DNA from 4 places in the Affinirhizobium helianthi genome. Region 2 is predicted to be linked to each of the others. Evidence: predicted binding sites of a transcription regulator. Region 2 holds the regulator's gene; each other region holds the start of a gene.
What was found. The regulator LexA, encoded in region 2, represses DNA repair genes until DNA is damaged. The targets are predictions, from matches to a motif close to TGTTCNNNNTGTGTTCNG.

Region 1 (3,349 bases), on a different contig from region 2:
GTCAGGTGAAAAAGCTCGGTCTCGTTGAGATTTGAGGAGAAGGGGATGTTTCCCCTTCAATCGGCTTTTAAAAGTCTGGCGTAAACCTGGCCGATCGCCGTTGCCTCTCGTTCAATAGAGAAGTTTTGGCGGGCGTGGGTGAGGGCGGATGTAGCCGAAGCGCTCAAAAGCCCATCATCCTGGAGATAGGGTTCAGCCGCTTCGACAAACCGATCCACGGAATCGCGACCGACAATTCGGCCTGTCTGACCATCGACGATAAGCTCCGGAAACGCGCCGACATCGGACGCGATGACCGGCACGCCGGTTGCCATGGCTTCCAGCGGGGTGAGGCCGAAGCCCTCCCAGCGTTGCGGCGCGATGAAAAGATCAAGCGCACGATACCATTCTGGAATGTTCGTATGTTCGCCGACAAACAGGATGCGCTCGGAAAGACCGGCGGCCTTTACCTTGGCCTTCAATTCCTCTTCGAAAGCGGCATGTTTTGCCGTAGCCCGGCCTGCAATCACGGCCTTCCAAAGCGGATGGGCGGGCAGGAGCCGCAGCATCGTATCGACAAAAATATCAGTACCTTTTTGATGGCGCACGCGGCCAAAGCAGCCAATATAGTTGAAGGCGGGATCAAGCCCCACTTTCTGTTTCGCTTCCTGCCTGTTCAAGGGTGGAGAAAAACGCTCAAGGTCAATCCCGTGCAGAATGACCGTGCTCTCGCGCTCAAGATAGCTTGCGGTTTTTGCAGAGACGGCAATCACGTGATCCATTCGGGAGATCAGCCACTTCGTCCAACCCGTGTGCTGCCGTTGCGAGGCGGATGTGAACAGAAGTTTCAGCGGCATGCGCAGCACGTCGCGAAGAATGATGCCGGGCAACATCTCAATGTTGCGTCGAGCATGCCAGACCCGATGGCTTTGGCCCTCCGGCGCTTTCCACAGCTGAGGCACATCAAGCCATCCCATGAAGGGCAGGGATGCAGGGAGCCCAGGCCCGAGGGTTGTAACCCTCTGGCCCAGGCGGTTTTGAACAGGGACAAGCTGAATGACGGTAGAGGTCACGCCGGAAAGGCGACGCTTGAAATGCGGCGCGATTACCGAGACCTGAGAGAGACGCGAAGGCACAGTGACCCCTCAACCAATCGTGGTTAGCCCCAGGTGATGGACAGGATTTCGTAGGCCTTCGAGCCGCCAGGTGCGTTGACTTCAATCGAGTCACCAGCTTCCTTGCCAATCAGGGCGCGGGCGATGGGGGAGGAAATGGAGATCTTTCCACCCTTCACATCGGCTTCCTGATCGCCAACGATCTGGTACACCTTTTCTTCTTCGGTATCTTCATCCACCAGTTTGACGGTGGCGCCGAACTTGATTTTCGAGCCCGACATTTTCGACAGGTCGATCACTTCTGCACGTGCCGTGAGATCTTCCAGCTCGGTAATGCGGCCCTCATTGTGGCTCTGCGCTTCCTTGGCAGCATGGTACTCGGCATTTTCCGAAAGGTCGCCATGGGCGCGCGCTTCCGCAATGGCCTCGATGATGCGGGGACGTTCCTCCTGCTGACGCCAGCGCAGTTCCTCCTGCAATTGGGCGAAACCGGATTGCGTCATCGGTACCTTTTCAACCATTTTTCCTTTTCCTCAGTATCATGCCTGCTTGCTGCGGACACAAAAAGAAACAGGTCCCGGAGCGAAACTCCGGAACCATGTGAAAATTCTCGCTTCGGCGATCATAGCAGAGTCGTCGAGCGGATTTCCAGAAAATTCGAGATAGGGCTTCGGGCGGTTTTGCACAGCGTAGCGATAAAAGCTTTCTCTTATTTCCGCCGTTCTTGACAATCAGGCTGAGAACATATAGTGAACAATGCAATGAAAAAGTCGATGAAAGAACGTCTGGCCATTCTCTCAGATGCTGCAAAATATGATGCATCCTGCGCATCGAGCGGCACAACGAGGCGGGATTCGACGTCGAGCGGAGGGCTCGGTTCCACGGAAGGTTCTGGCATCTGCCATGCTTACGCGCCGGATGGCCGCTGCATTTCGCTGCTGAAAATACTGCTGACGAATTTCTGCATTTACGACTGCGCCTATTGCATCAACCGTTCCTCCTCCAATGTGGAGAGGGCACGGTTTACGCCGGAGGAGGTGATTTGGCTGACAATGGAGTTCTACCGCCGGAACTACATTGAAGGTCTTTTCCTCTCCTCCGGCATCATTCGCTCATCCGATCACACCATGGAGGAGATGGTGAAAATTGCGCGTGATTTGCGCACGGTTCACGGGTTTCGCGGTTACATTCATTTGAAAACCATCCCGGAAGCTTCGCCAGCGTTGATCGAGCAGGCAGGTCTTTATGCTGATCGTCTGTCTATCAATATTGAGCTTCCGACTGATTTGGGTATCAGCCAGTTCGCGCCTGAAAAGCGGCCCGACGGCATTCGCCGCGCTATGGGCGATCTGCGACTGAAAATTGAAGATGCCTCCGAACCCACCCTGAAGACAAAACGCAGAAAACGCTTCGTGCCAGCGGGTCAGAGCACGCAGATGATTGTGGGTGCTGATGGTGCCAATGACGCGACTATTCTTGGCACGAGTGCGCGTCTTTACGGCAGCTATGGTTTGAAGCGCGTCTATTATTCGGCCTTTAGCCCCATTCCGGATTCGTCTTCAAAACTGCCTCTAATCAAGCCGCCACTGATCCGCGAGCATCGTCTTTATCAGGCGGATTGGCTCTATCGATTTTATGGATTCGATATCGGGGAAATCACCTCTGTGGCGTCTGACGGTAATCTCGATCTTGAGCTTGATCCGAAGCTTGCCTGGGCGCTGGCGAACCGAGACGGTTTTCCCGTCAATATCAACCGGGCTTCCAAGGAGATGTTGTTGCGGGTGCCGGGACTGGGTACGAAAACGGTTAAATCCATCCTGTCATCGCGTCGTTTCCGCCGTCTGCGATTGGAAGATTTAGGACGGCTTGGCGTTTCTCTCCGCAAGGTCCAGCCATTTATCGAAGCCGAAGGCTGGACGCCGAAACGCATACTGGAGCGTTCTGATCTGCGGCAAATGTTTTCTCCGCAACCTGAACAATTGACACTTTTCTGATGCTGACGATCAAGCTTCAGGGGCGCGGCGAATTGGAAGAGTGGCGCAGTGCGGCCCGCTCGCTTCTTATGGCCGACATTGCCCCCTCGGAGATCAGTTGGAATGTCGAGACTGATAGCAATCCTGTGCTTGGATTTGGCGAGGATGCTCTTCCCGCGCCCAAGCCTGGTATTCAGCCCATTCACGTTCCGCAAGCCTTTGTCGATTTGGCACAAACCGTTCTTTGCCATAGTGATCCAATGCGGTTCGCGCTCCTGTATC
Region 2 (3,349 bases):
TTTCGGGGTGTCTGCGGAACGCGCCTATATCATGATGGTGGTCATGCTGATGGCGGTTCTCGTCGACCGACCTTCGATCAGTCTCCACAACATCGCGCTCGCAGCCATCATTATTCTCGTGCTGCATCCTTCCAGCGTCATGGGCGCAAGTTTCCAGATGTCCTTTGGAGCGACTGCCGCCTTGGTGGCAGGCTACAATCTCTGGTCAAAACGCAAGCAGAATGAAGACGGTTTTCAGATTAAAGGCCCTCAGGCTGCAGTTGTTACATCGGTTGCAGGCTTTGTAGGCGGCACGGTCATGACTTCCTTGATCGGCGGCTTGTCCACGGCGATTTTTTCCATAGCGCACTTCAATCAGCTGAGCGCCTATGGCCTCGTTGCCAATCTGGCAGCCATGCCTTTCATCTCTGTGATTGTCATGCCAGCGGGTCTGCTGGGGATGCTGGCAATGCCATTCGGCCTCGACGCTCTTTTCTTTGCTATCATGGGGTGGGGTCTGGACGTCGTTATCAGTGTCGCAACAGTGGTTGCCTCCTGGGACGGAGGCACGAGCATTGGACGGGCGCCACCTTACTTCCTTGCCATCACGTCCTTCGGTCTGATTCTCTTCATTAGCCTGAGGTCTCCGCTGCGGTGGCTGGGCGCGGTTCTTCTCACTGCTGGATTGATCTTGCTATTTTCTGGTGCGGGAAGAGCCCGCCCGGAGATGGTGGTAGCAGAAGACGGGGAAGCCATCCTCCTACGGCGCGGATCTGTAGCGTCGACCAATCAGGCGCGGTCGTCGGGCTTTCTTTTCGAACGATGGCGCAACGCCTTGCAGATAACCGATACGATACTGCCCGTAAGACGCAGCATTGATCTTGCGGGTGATGACGAGCCGTCCATCAACGCGCTCGCTGATGGTGACGAGGAAACGCCAGTGCTCTCAAACATCCGGAGTGACCGGAAGCGCTTGACGACGGCGCAGATCAAGTCCGTCGAAGCGGCCATGGCAACGGGGCTCAGTGAGATCAAACCAGATCAGTTTTTTTGCCTCACGCGTTTGATCTGCATGACAATAACGGCCGAAGGATCAAGAATCGCTGCAGTGAGCGATAACCGCTTGCTGAGCTTTGCCTGCGACCATGCGGATTTCGTTGTATCGAGCCGGACACGGTTCTCCAGTTGCCGATCAGGCGCGCGGCTGCTGACAGGCACAACACTTCGAACAACCGGCACAATGGAAATTGTGTTTGGTGGCCACTTTGAGCCCGGCAACTGGGCCTATCTACCATCGCTCAATTCAAGTGCCCGAGCATGGGAAATACACCGCACCTATGACTGGCGAGCCCGAAGCTTCGCGATAGACGCGCATGATGACCCCATCCAGCGATGGCTCAATGGTAACGGCGAATAAGACCGACCAGGCGGCCTTGAACCTTCACGCGTTCCGGCGGAAAAATCCGCGTTTCGTAAGCCGGATTGGCGGCCTCGAGAGCGATGGATGCTCCCTTGCGGCGAAAACGCTTGAGCGTTGCCTCTTCATCATCGACAAGAGCGACAACGATATCGCCCGGATTGGCTGTGCTGCCATTGCGGATGATCACCGTATCGCCGTCGAGAATTCCAGCTTCGATCATGGAATCGCCCTTCACCTCAAGCGCATAGTGCTCGCCCGGACCCAGCATTTCGAGAGGTACGCTAATGGCATGGGTGTTGTTCTGAATCGCTGAAATCGGCACACCTGCCGCGATGCGACCCATGACGGGGACGGAGACTGAAGTGCTTTCCTCAGCCGCTACCTTCACCGGCTGTGGTGCAGGGACAGGTTGCGGATTGGGCTTGCCCAACGAACCCTCGATAACGCTTGGCGAGAAGCCGCGCTTGGGTGCCGTACTGGTTCCAAAAGGTTCCGGAAGCTTGATGACTTCGAGTGCACGAGCACGATTTGGAAGGCGTCGGATAAAGCCACGTTCTTCCAGCGCCGTAATGAGGCGATGGATGCCTGATTTCGACGCAAGATCCAGAGCATCCTTCATCTCGTCGAAAGAAGGGGGAACCCCCGATTCCTTCATGCGCGCATGAATGAAGAGAAGTAGTTCCTGCTGTTTGCGTGTTAGCATAATCGGCACCCCGTCCGGAAACAAATCCAGAACGGACACTATATGTTCCAGTTGTGTTCCGCAAGGGGCTCGAAGCGCACTTGTACAAAACGAATAATCGGTTCTAAACCATTTTAACGCAGCGGATGGAGATCGTCGTGTCCAGCAGTCTAGATCATCTCGTTCTGCCAGTTGAAAGCCTTGGTAGATCGAGGGGCATGTTTAGCCGGCTTGGTTTTACGGTTGCGCCTGATGGGCACCACCCTTTCGGAACGTCGAACGCTTGCGTTTTCTTCTGCGACCAGACCTATCTGGAACCACTGGCGATTCGAGACATGGAACGCGCTGGTGAGGCAGCCGGGGCCGGGAATGTCTTTGCAAAGCGGCATTTGGAGGTGGCCATGGACGAGCGATGGCACGCGCCGTCTGCCTTCGTTCTCGCTTCATCCAATGCCGATGCAGATCATGCTCGGTTTGAGAGCCGTGGAATTTCGGCGGGACCAGTTCTGAATTTTTCGCGAGAGGCGCAAGGCGCCGATGGCAGCAAGAGAACCGCGAGCTTCCGGCTGGCCTTTGCGGATCTTGGCTCGAAGGAATTGCTCGGCTTCACGTGTCAGCGAATCAACGCGGCTCTGCCCGGCGGATCGCTCCTGAATCACGAAAACACGGCGCAGGGTATCGCTGAAGTCCTGTTAATTGCCTCTGATTTTGCCAAGGATGCTGACAGGCTGGCATTGGTCCTTGGAGATAAAGGCTGCCAGGGTGAGGCTGAATGGACGTTTCAGTTGCAAAACGGTGCTCTGCGTCTTTTGGCCTTCAGTCATGCCCTGACTGCTTTCGGCGCCTCCTCATCGCGCAGCCAGATGGTCGGGCTGGGCGTGACGATTGCCGTGAAGAGTTTGGCTGCGGCAGAAGCCTGCCTTATTGGCAACGAGATCCCTCATACAAAACTTGGCCGCATGCTTGTGGTTAGTGCGCAGCCAGGAGTTCATCCGATGCTAGCCTTTGTTGAGATTCCGTGACGGTCGAAAACTGCTCGCGCAACGGGAGGTCGGCGCCAGAATGGGTGTGTGGTGAAATCAGAGAGCAGGGACATTCATTGCACATGCAAGAGAGGCAATCCTTGTTTCTCGCTGAACGCCATAGACGGCTCTTGCGGCTTAACGATCTGCTTTTGCGCAGCGACAGCGCAACGCGCACGCTGAGTGCATGGTGCTCCGCTGAGCATACGTGCGAGGGTGAGCTGTCCTCTATTCGTATGGGCGATG
Region 3 (3,349 bases), on a different contig from region 2:
AGATGTGGCCAAGCGCCGGCACAGCCGCGCAAGCCCGTTCCGGCAGATGGCTTTCCCGTAATTGATAGGTGGTCAGGCAATCGGGACCGAACCGGGCCGAAACCTGATCGACGAAATCCGCCAGCGACATATGCTTCTGGTCATCGCCCTCGAAATCGCCCTGGGCATGATCGAATGGCTCATGATGCAGCACATTCAGACGCAGGATCTCGAAACCGAAACCGGCATCCAGTTCATCGTGAACGCTCTTCAACCGTTCGGCAAACAGCCAGGCAATTCTTGTGGCATCTCTCAAGGGCCGGGAAGCCCCCGCCTTCAGGCGGAAGACTTTTCCATCCACCCGAAACAGGACGAGTTCGAACAGGCGCCCACCGGCGCCGCGTGCCTCCAGCCCCGGCTTCAAGGATTGGGCCACCTGCCCGGCCAGCTCCAGAATGTCCTCTTCGGCCTGAATGGGGTCGGCCAGACGGCGTTCAGCGGAAAGATGCGCAACAGTACGGCGCGGTGAAATGGCTTCCTCATCCAGTCCCAATGCCTGATCCAGCCTCAACAGAAGCTGCGGGCCAAAACGGCGGGCAAGCGGTGCCCTGGGTGCTTCCAGAAGATCGCCAATCTGCTTCAGGCCCACTTTGGCAAGAGCCTGCACCGTATTTTCATCGATACGCAGGGCTGCAATGGGAAGCGGCGCAAGAGCTGCCTCCTGCTCGTCTTCAGCAATGATCCTGCTGGTATCGAAGCGTGCAATGGCGGCGGACAGGCCGGGGGCGCCGGAAATAGCGCCTTTAACCTCCATTCCGATCTGCTCCAGTCGGGTCAGGATCTCGTTCAGCATGGCCTCTTCGCCACCAAACAGATGAGCGCAGCCTGTGATATCCAGAAAGAGGCCGTTGGCACCTTCGACCGCCACCAGAGGCGTGTAACGGTCGCACCAATCCGCCAGGGCCTCCAGGAAACGGCGATCTGCTGCCGCATCCTCTTCTATCACCTCCAATACGGGGCAAATGGCGCGTGCCTCCGCCAGCCCCTGGCCAAGTTTGAGGCCAAGGCTCTGGGCATGGGCATCCAGAGCCGTAAGACGCATGGCATTTTCGCGCTTTCCGGCGCAAACGAAGGGAATATCTTCAGGACGCCCGTTCAAACGCCAGGATAGCCCCCAGCGGCGGCGTAGAATCCGATCCGTCGACAGCCGTGGAAAGTGGAGCGCCAGAATGCGCTGGCGACTGCTGCGGAAGAGCTTGTTCTGTCGGTTCGGCAATTGAGAAATGGCGGTCATGATGGTTCCACTCCAAAGTCAGGGAGAGGGGGGCCGGGTTGCGGCTCTTCTCCAAGGTGAGACGGAAAGCGGATGGGCCGATGCTACCGCCAAGCATCGATCCATCCGGCAGGCGGCGGGCTGCGGCGAGCGCAGGTTCCACGTGAAACCGGAAGAGAGCGCTGGATGCTTCCTCTTCGCCTCCGTGGCGTAAAATGAGAAGGGGCCGCGCAGCGGCCTTGGCGCGCAGGCTCAACCTTCGGCTTTCCGTCAATCCGAAGTTTGCCGGATTACCACGCACCTCCAGCAAGGTCGCCGCAAAGATACCGCTCGAGAGAGCAGCTTCCGCAAGCCAAAGGGCATCTTCCAACCGCGCTGGTGCCGCATGCAACAGCCGGTTAATGGAAAGGCCGAAGCGCTTCAGGCCAAGAGGGTAGGGCAGGCCCGCATCGCCTGCCGCCATCCGGTCTGAAATCCACAACAGAGGCCGTTGGTCCTTCTGCTGGTAAAGGCAGGCAAAAGCCAGGGCGAAGCCCGAAAGCGCACCCGCATGGCGAAGGCCGAGGCTGCGCAACTCCGTCAGCCCATCCCGCGGCAAGCCTCCTTCCAGGGCATCGTCCAGAAGCGATATACCCGTCGGCGCGATCAAGTTTTCGCCCCGTTGGTTTCGCTCTGTCCCGTTCGCCTGGGCGGCACCCAATGCCGGAAGAGTTTTGCCTTCCAGCCGGGCTATCGTTTCGCGCAGGGCAAAAACAGTCTCCTGCGCCAAGGCGGGTTTCGCCATGACGTCAGCTCCATCGCTCGTTTCCCAATTCCCTGAAAGTCTGCCAGGTTCAGTTTGGCGCTGACAAACTCCAGTGCATAATCGGGCATATGTTCATGTTATGTTCTTATGGATTCCAGAGGCAGGGGAAAGAGTCAACCGGGGCAGTAACCAGTTTCAACGACTCATCTGATGCAGGATTGAATCCGCTCTCGAAAATTTTTCTGAGAAACCTTATATGGGGTTGCAGAAAAGGAGCAGACATGGACCGTGTTGACCAGACCGATGATTGGCGGGATCGCCATGCCCCCACCATTAGTGCGTTCGAATCGCTGGCAATCGAGGCCTATGGCAATCTCCCGGAAGAATTTCGCGCATTGACGAAAAACCTCATCATCGAGATCGAGGATTTTCCCGATGACGAGGTGTTTGAGGACATGGCGCTGGAAACGCCGTTCGATCTGCTGGGCCTTTTCGAAGGGCGGGGCATTTCCGAGCGCTTCACCATGGAAACGGGTGAGCTGCCAAACCGCATCCGCCTCTACCGCCGCCCGATCCTCGATTACTGGGCCGAAAACGAAGAAACGCTGGGTGACATCATCACCCATGTGCTGATCCATGAGATCGGCCATCACTTCGGCCTCAGCGATGACGATATGGAACGCATCGAGGAAAGCGCGGACGAGGCGGCAGATCGTACAGGCTGATTTCGCGATTCCAGTAAAGCACTGATTTTCAGTCAGTCTAGAAACATTTTTTTCAAAAATTTAGCCTAAAGGACACCCTCGCACCGCATAATCAATGTTGACATTATTATGAGATATCCGCATAATCTCATAATGGATGGGCAGCCGTGGTCCGGCTGCCCACTTTGGATTACTTTTTGTTTATCCATTCATCTACTTTTATGATGATTGTGGATAATACTATTAGTATACGAAGCCAGTCAGGTATTTTCGTAAACATATTATACTCCAATATGTTTTTACGTTTCTGATGTTGCAAACAACTCTTGAGTGCGATCAAGAGTTGTTGCGTATTCTGAATGCGCTTTGGTTTGCATTCATTCTTTTAGCTTGTTCTGAGTTTGTTCACGAAGCAAGCTTTTTTTAATCGATAAAAAAATCTTCGCGATTGTCTTGCTTTGGCATTGCAAGTTGGCGGATGCAACACCATATGGATGTGCTTATTTTTTCTTTTTATCGAAATGGTTGAGGCGATAATTGAGGCAAGGCAAAATTTCCCTTGCCTGTGCCCTTCGAATTTTGAATCCACAGTGAAGAAAGTCTTACTGTTCGCCCAGCTTCATGCTTGGATCATATTCCTTGCCATGC
Region 4 (3,349 bases), on a different contig from region 2:
TTACATCGAGGAATTGGGATCGCAGCGGCTGGTGCACGGCTTCGTGGGAGACCAGATGCTGACAGCCGCCATACCAGCGGAAATGGTGCTGCCCGAAGAGCTGCATCTGTCTGTCGATCTGCACAAGCTGCATTTCTTTCATCCGATCACTGGCAAGCGCCTCGCAGAAACGCAGATGCAGCCGGATTCGCGGACTGAGATGCGCAATCACGCAGAAGCATGAGCTTTGCCTTTTAGACAAAGCAAACCAGCCGTTGCCATTGCCCGCCGGTCGTCCTACATCTGGCGGGCAATTTCTTGAGGGGCAGTCATGGCCAAAATCCGCAAAGTCGCGTTCCAGATGGACCACGTGTCCGGCATCAACATCACCGGCGATTCCACCTTCGCCATGGCGCTGGAAGCGCAGTCCCGCGGCTATGAGCTATTCCATTACACACCAGATCGGCTGACCATGCGGGACGGCAAGATTTTCGCCGCGGTAGAGCCGATGCAGCTTCGCGACGAGAAGGGCAATCACTTCACGCTTGGCGAACGCGAGCGGGTGGATCTCTCTGCCATGGATGTAATCCATCTGCGCCAGGACCCGCCCTTCGACATGGCCTATATCACCTCCACGCATCTCTTGGAGCGCCTGCATCCCAAGACGCTGGTGGTGAACGATCCGGCCTGGGTGCGTAACTCGCCGGAGAAGATCTTCGTCACGGAATTCGCGGATCTGATGCCGCCGACGCTGATTACGCGCGATGTGGGCGAGATTGCCCGCTTCCGCGATGAGCTGGGCGATATCATCCTGAAGCCGCTCTACGGCAATGGCGGCGCTGGCGTGTTCCATTCGGCCCGCGATGATCGCAACTTCTCCTCGCTGCTGGAGATGTTTGCCCAGATGTATCGCGAGCCGTTTATTGCGCAGGCCTATCTTCCGGCTGTGCGCAAGGGTGACAAGCGTATTCTTCTGGTGGATGGAAAACCTGTTGGCGCCATCAACCGGGTTCCGGCAGAGCATGACGCCCGCTCCAACATGCATGTGGGTGGCCGCGCAGAGGCGACCGAACTGACGACACGCGAAAAGGAAATCTGCGACCGTATCGGCCCGGCGCTTCGCGAGCGCGGTTTCCTCTTTGTCGGGATTGATGTGATCGGCGACTACATGACGGAGATCAACGTGACGTCACCGACCGGCATTCGCGAGGTGAAGAAGTTCGGCGGTGCCGATGCTGCAGCGCTGCTGTGGGATGCCATTGAAGCAAAACGATCTGCCACTCTTTGATGGGTTGGAAATTTAGCTTCAACTTTAACAGGAATTTTGTTCTGCAATTGTTCTTGTTTTCAGCGAGAGGTTGTGCTTGATTGCGGCCGTGTTGCGCGGCACCTGATTCCCGCGCCGGTGAGGCGGGAGAGCCATGGTCGCGCGTGTCAGTACGGTTGCATTTCAGGGTATCGAAGGCGTCCCTGTTGATGTGCAGGTCATGGTGGGGCCGGGCAAGCTCGCCATGCAGATCGTTGGCCTGCCGGACAAGGCTGTGGCCGAAAGCCGCGAGCGCGTGCAGGCCGCCCTGCATGCCTCTGGTCTTGCCTTGCCGCCCAAGCGCATCACTGTCAATCTCGCCCCCGCCGATCTGCCGAAAGAAGGCTCGCATTTCGATCTGCCGATTGCCCTTGGACTGATGGCTGCCATTGGCGCCATTCCGGCGGATGCTCTGTCTCGCTTCGTGGTGATTGGCGAGCTTAATCTGGATGGCACGCTGGCGCCGGTGGCCGGCGCATTGCCTGCGGCGATCGGTGCCAATGCGCTGGATAAGGGCCTTATATGCCCGGCAGATAGCGGGGCGGAGGCGGCTTGGGCTGGATCGGAAATCGAAATTCTCGCACCGCGCAGTCTGATCGCGCTTGCCAATCATTTTCGCGGTACGCAGCTTCTGTCGCGGCCCGCGCCTGCCATTCGCGCCAACCCGACCGATCTTCCAGACCTCGCCGATATCAAGGGGCAGGAGAGTGCGAAGCGTGCATTGGAAGTGGCAGCGGCAGGCGGGCATAACCTGCTCATGGTGGGGCCTCCCGGCTCGGGAAAGTCCATGCTGGCAGCGCGGCTTCCCTCCATTCTTCCGCCCTTATCGGCACCGGAATTGCTGGAAGTCTCGATGATTCATTCCATCGCGGGCCAGCTTTCCGGTGGCAAACTTTCCGACCGCAGACCATTTCGCACGCCGCATCACTCCGCCACCATGGCAGCCCTCGTTGGCGGCGGTATGCGGGCAAAGCCGGGCGAGGCTTCGCTGGCGCATCACGGCATTCTCTTTCTCGATGAGTTTCCGGAATTTTCGCCGCAGGTTCTGGACGCATTGCGCCAGCCCCTTGAAACTGGAGAATGTGTGATTGCCCGCGCCAATCACCGGGTCTCTTATCCCGCCAATATCCAGCTCGTTGCCGCCATGAACCCGTGTCGCTGCGGCATGGCGGGCGAACCGGGTCACACTTGTGCCAAGGGGCCCCGTTGCATGACGGATTATCAGGCCCGTATCTCCGGCCCGCTTCTGGACCGTATCGACATCCGCATCGATGTTCCGGCTGTGTCGGCGGCAGATCTCATTCGCCCAAGACCGGCGGAAAGCAGCGCGGACGTAGCGGCACGAGTAGGCCGTGCAAGAGACCGGCAGCGCGCCCGCTTTCAGGCGGCGGGCCTGCCCTATATCAGCACCAATGCCCGCTGCTCGACCTCGCTCATCGAGCGCTTCGCGGAGCCCGATGCTTCCGGTCTGCAATTGCTACGCGATGCCGCCGAGAAGCTGAAGTTCTCCGCCCGCGGCTACCATCGTGTTCTGAAGGTGGCCCGCACCCTCGCCGATTTGAGTGATGAAGATAAGGTCGGCCGCATTCATCTGGCCGAAGCCATTTCCTACCGTATCGCGGGTGAGCGGCTGACAGCGGCGGCTTGAATCTTGGCCTTTCAGAATGTTGAATTTCCGGAATAAGGCGCATTCATGCCACGCCGACACATTACCCATCAGGATCATGAATGGCATGCTGCCTTTTATCGGTTGATGGAGGATGTGTTTGGTCTCTCCGGCTTTCGCGGTTGGGGCGCGCTCGGTGGATGGTCAGAAGATTACATCGTGCATGGCTGGGAGGAGAGTGGACGTTTGGTCGCCAGCCTCGGCGAAACAAGAATGACCCTTTTCGGACCTGACGGTGCTGCTTTTACTGCCGTCCAGTTCGGCGCGGTGGCCACTACCAAGGAGGCTCGTGGCAGAGGTTTGGCGCGGCTTCTGATCGAGGACGCCTTGGACGTGGCCGACAGATCAAAACGACCTGTGCTTTTGTTTGCCAATCCTTCCGTACTCGATTTCTATCC

Region 1: the regulator LexA is predicted to act here: its motif matches at 1,833-1,850, upstream of ACFSE1_RS16440 (putative DNA modification/repair radical SAM protein).
Region 3: the regulator LexA is predicted to act here: its motif matches at 2,127-2,144, upstream of ACFSE1_RS17030 (ImuA family protein).
Region 4: the regulator LexA is predicted to act here: its motif matches at 1,305-1,322, upstream of ACFSE1_RS04465 (YifB family Mg chelatase-like AAA ATPase).

Annotation. Positions count from the first base shown of each region.
Region 1 is NZ_JBHUEQ010000027.1:144,841-148,189, reverse strand. Features, by position in the region: gene ACFSE1_RS16455 (Lrp/AsnC family transcriptional regulator) at 1-35, shown strand, start outside; gene ACFSE1_RS16450 (glycosyltransferase family 4 protein) at 57-1,115, opposite strand; gene greA (transcription elongation factor GreA) at 1,139-1,615, opposite strand; gene ACFSE1_RS16440 (putative DNA modification/repair radical SAM protein) at 1,856-3,088, shown strand; gene ACFSE1_RS16435 (UdgX family uracil-DNA binding protein) at 3,088-3,349, shown strand, end outside.
Region 2 is NZ_JBHUEQ010000003.1:527,120-530,468, reverse strand. Features, by position in the region: gene ACFSE1_RS03105 (ComEC/Rec2 family competence protein) at 1-1,396, shown strand, start outside; gene lexA (transcriptional repressor LexA) at 1,377-2,102, opposite strand; gene ACFSE1_RS03095 (VOC family protein) at 2,240-3,103, shown strand.
Region 3 is NZ_JBHUEQ010000032.1:63,668-67,016, reverse strand. Features, by position in the region: gene ACFSE1_RS17035 (Y-family DNA polymerase) at 1-1,081, opposite strand, end outside; gene ACFSE1_RS17030 (ImuA family protein) at 1,122-2,036, opposite strand; gene ACFSE1_RS17025 (metallopeptidase family protein) at 2,279-2,722, shown strand; gene ACFSE1_RS17020 (DUF1737 domain-containing protein) at 3,304-3,349, opposite strand, start outside.
Region 4 is NZ_JBHUEQ010000004.1:226,055-229,403, forward strand. Features, by position in the region: gene ACFSE1_RS04455 (sn-glycerol-3-phosphate import ATP-binding protein UgpC) at 1-223, shown strand, start outside; gene gshB (glutathione synthase) at 311-1,267, shown strand; gene ACFSE1_RS04465 (YifB family Mg chelatase-like AAA ATPase) at 1,401-2,933, shown strand; gene ACFSE1_RS04470 (GNAT family N-acetyltransferase) at 3,039-3,349, shown strand, end outside.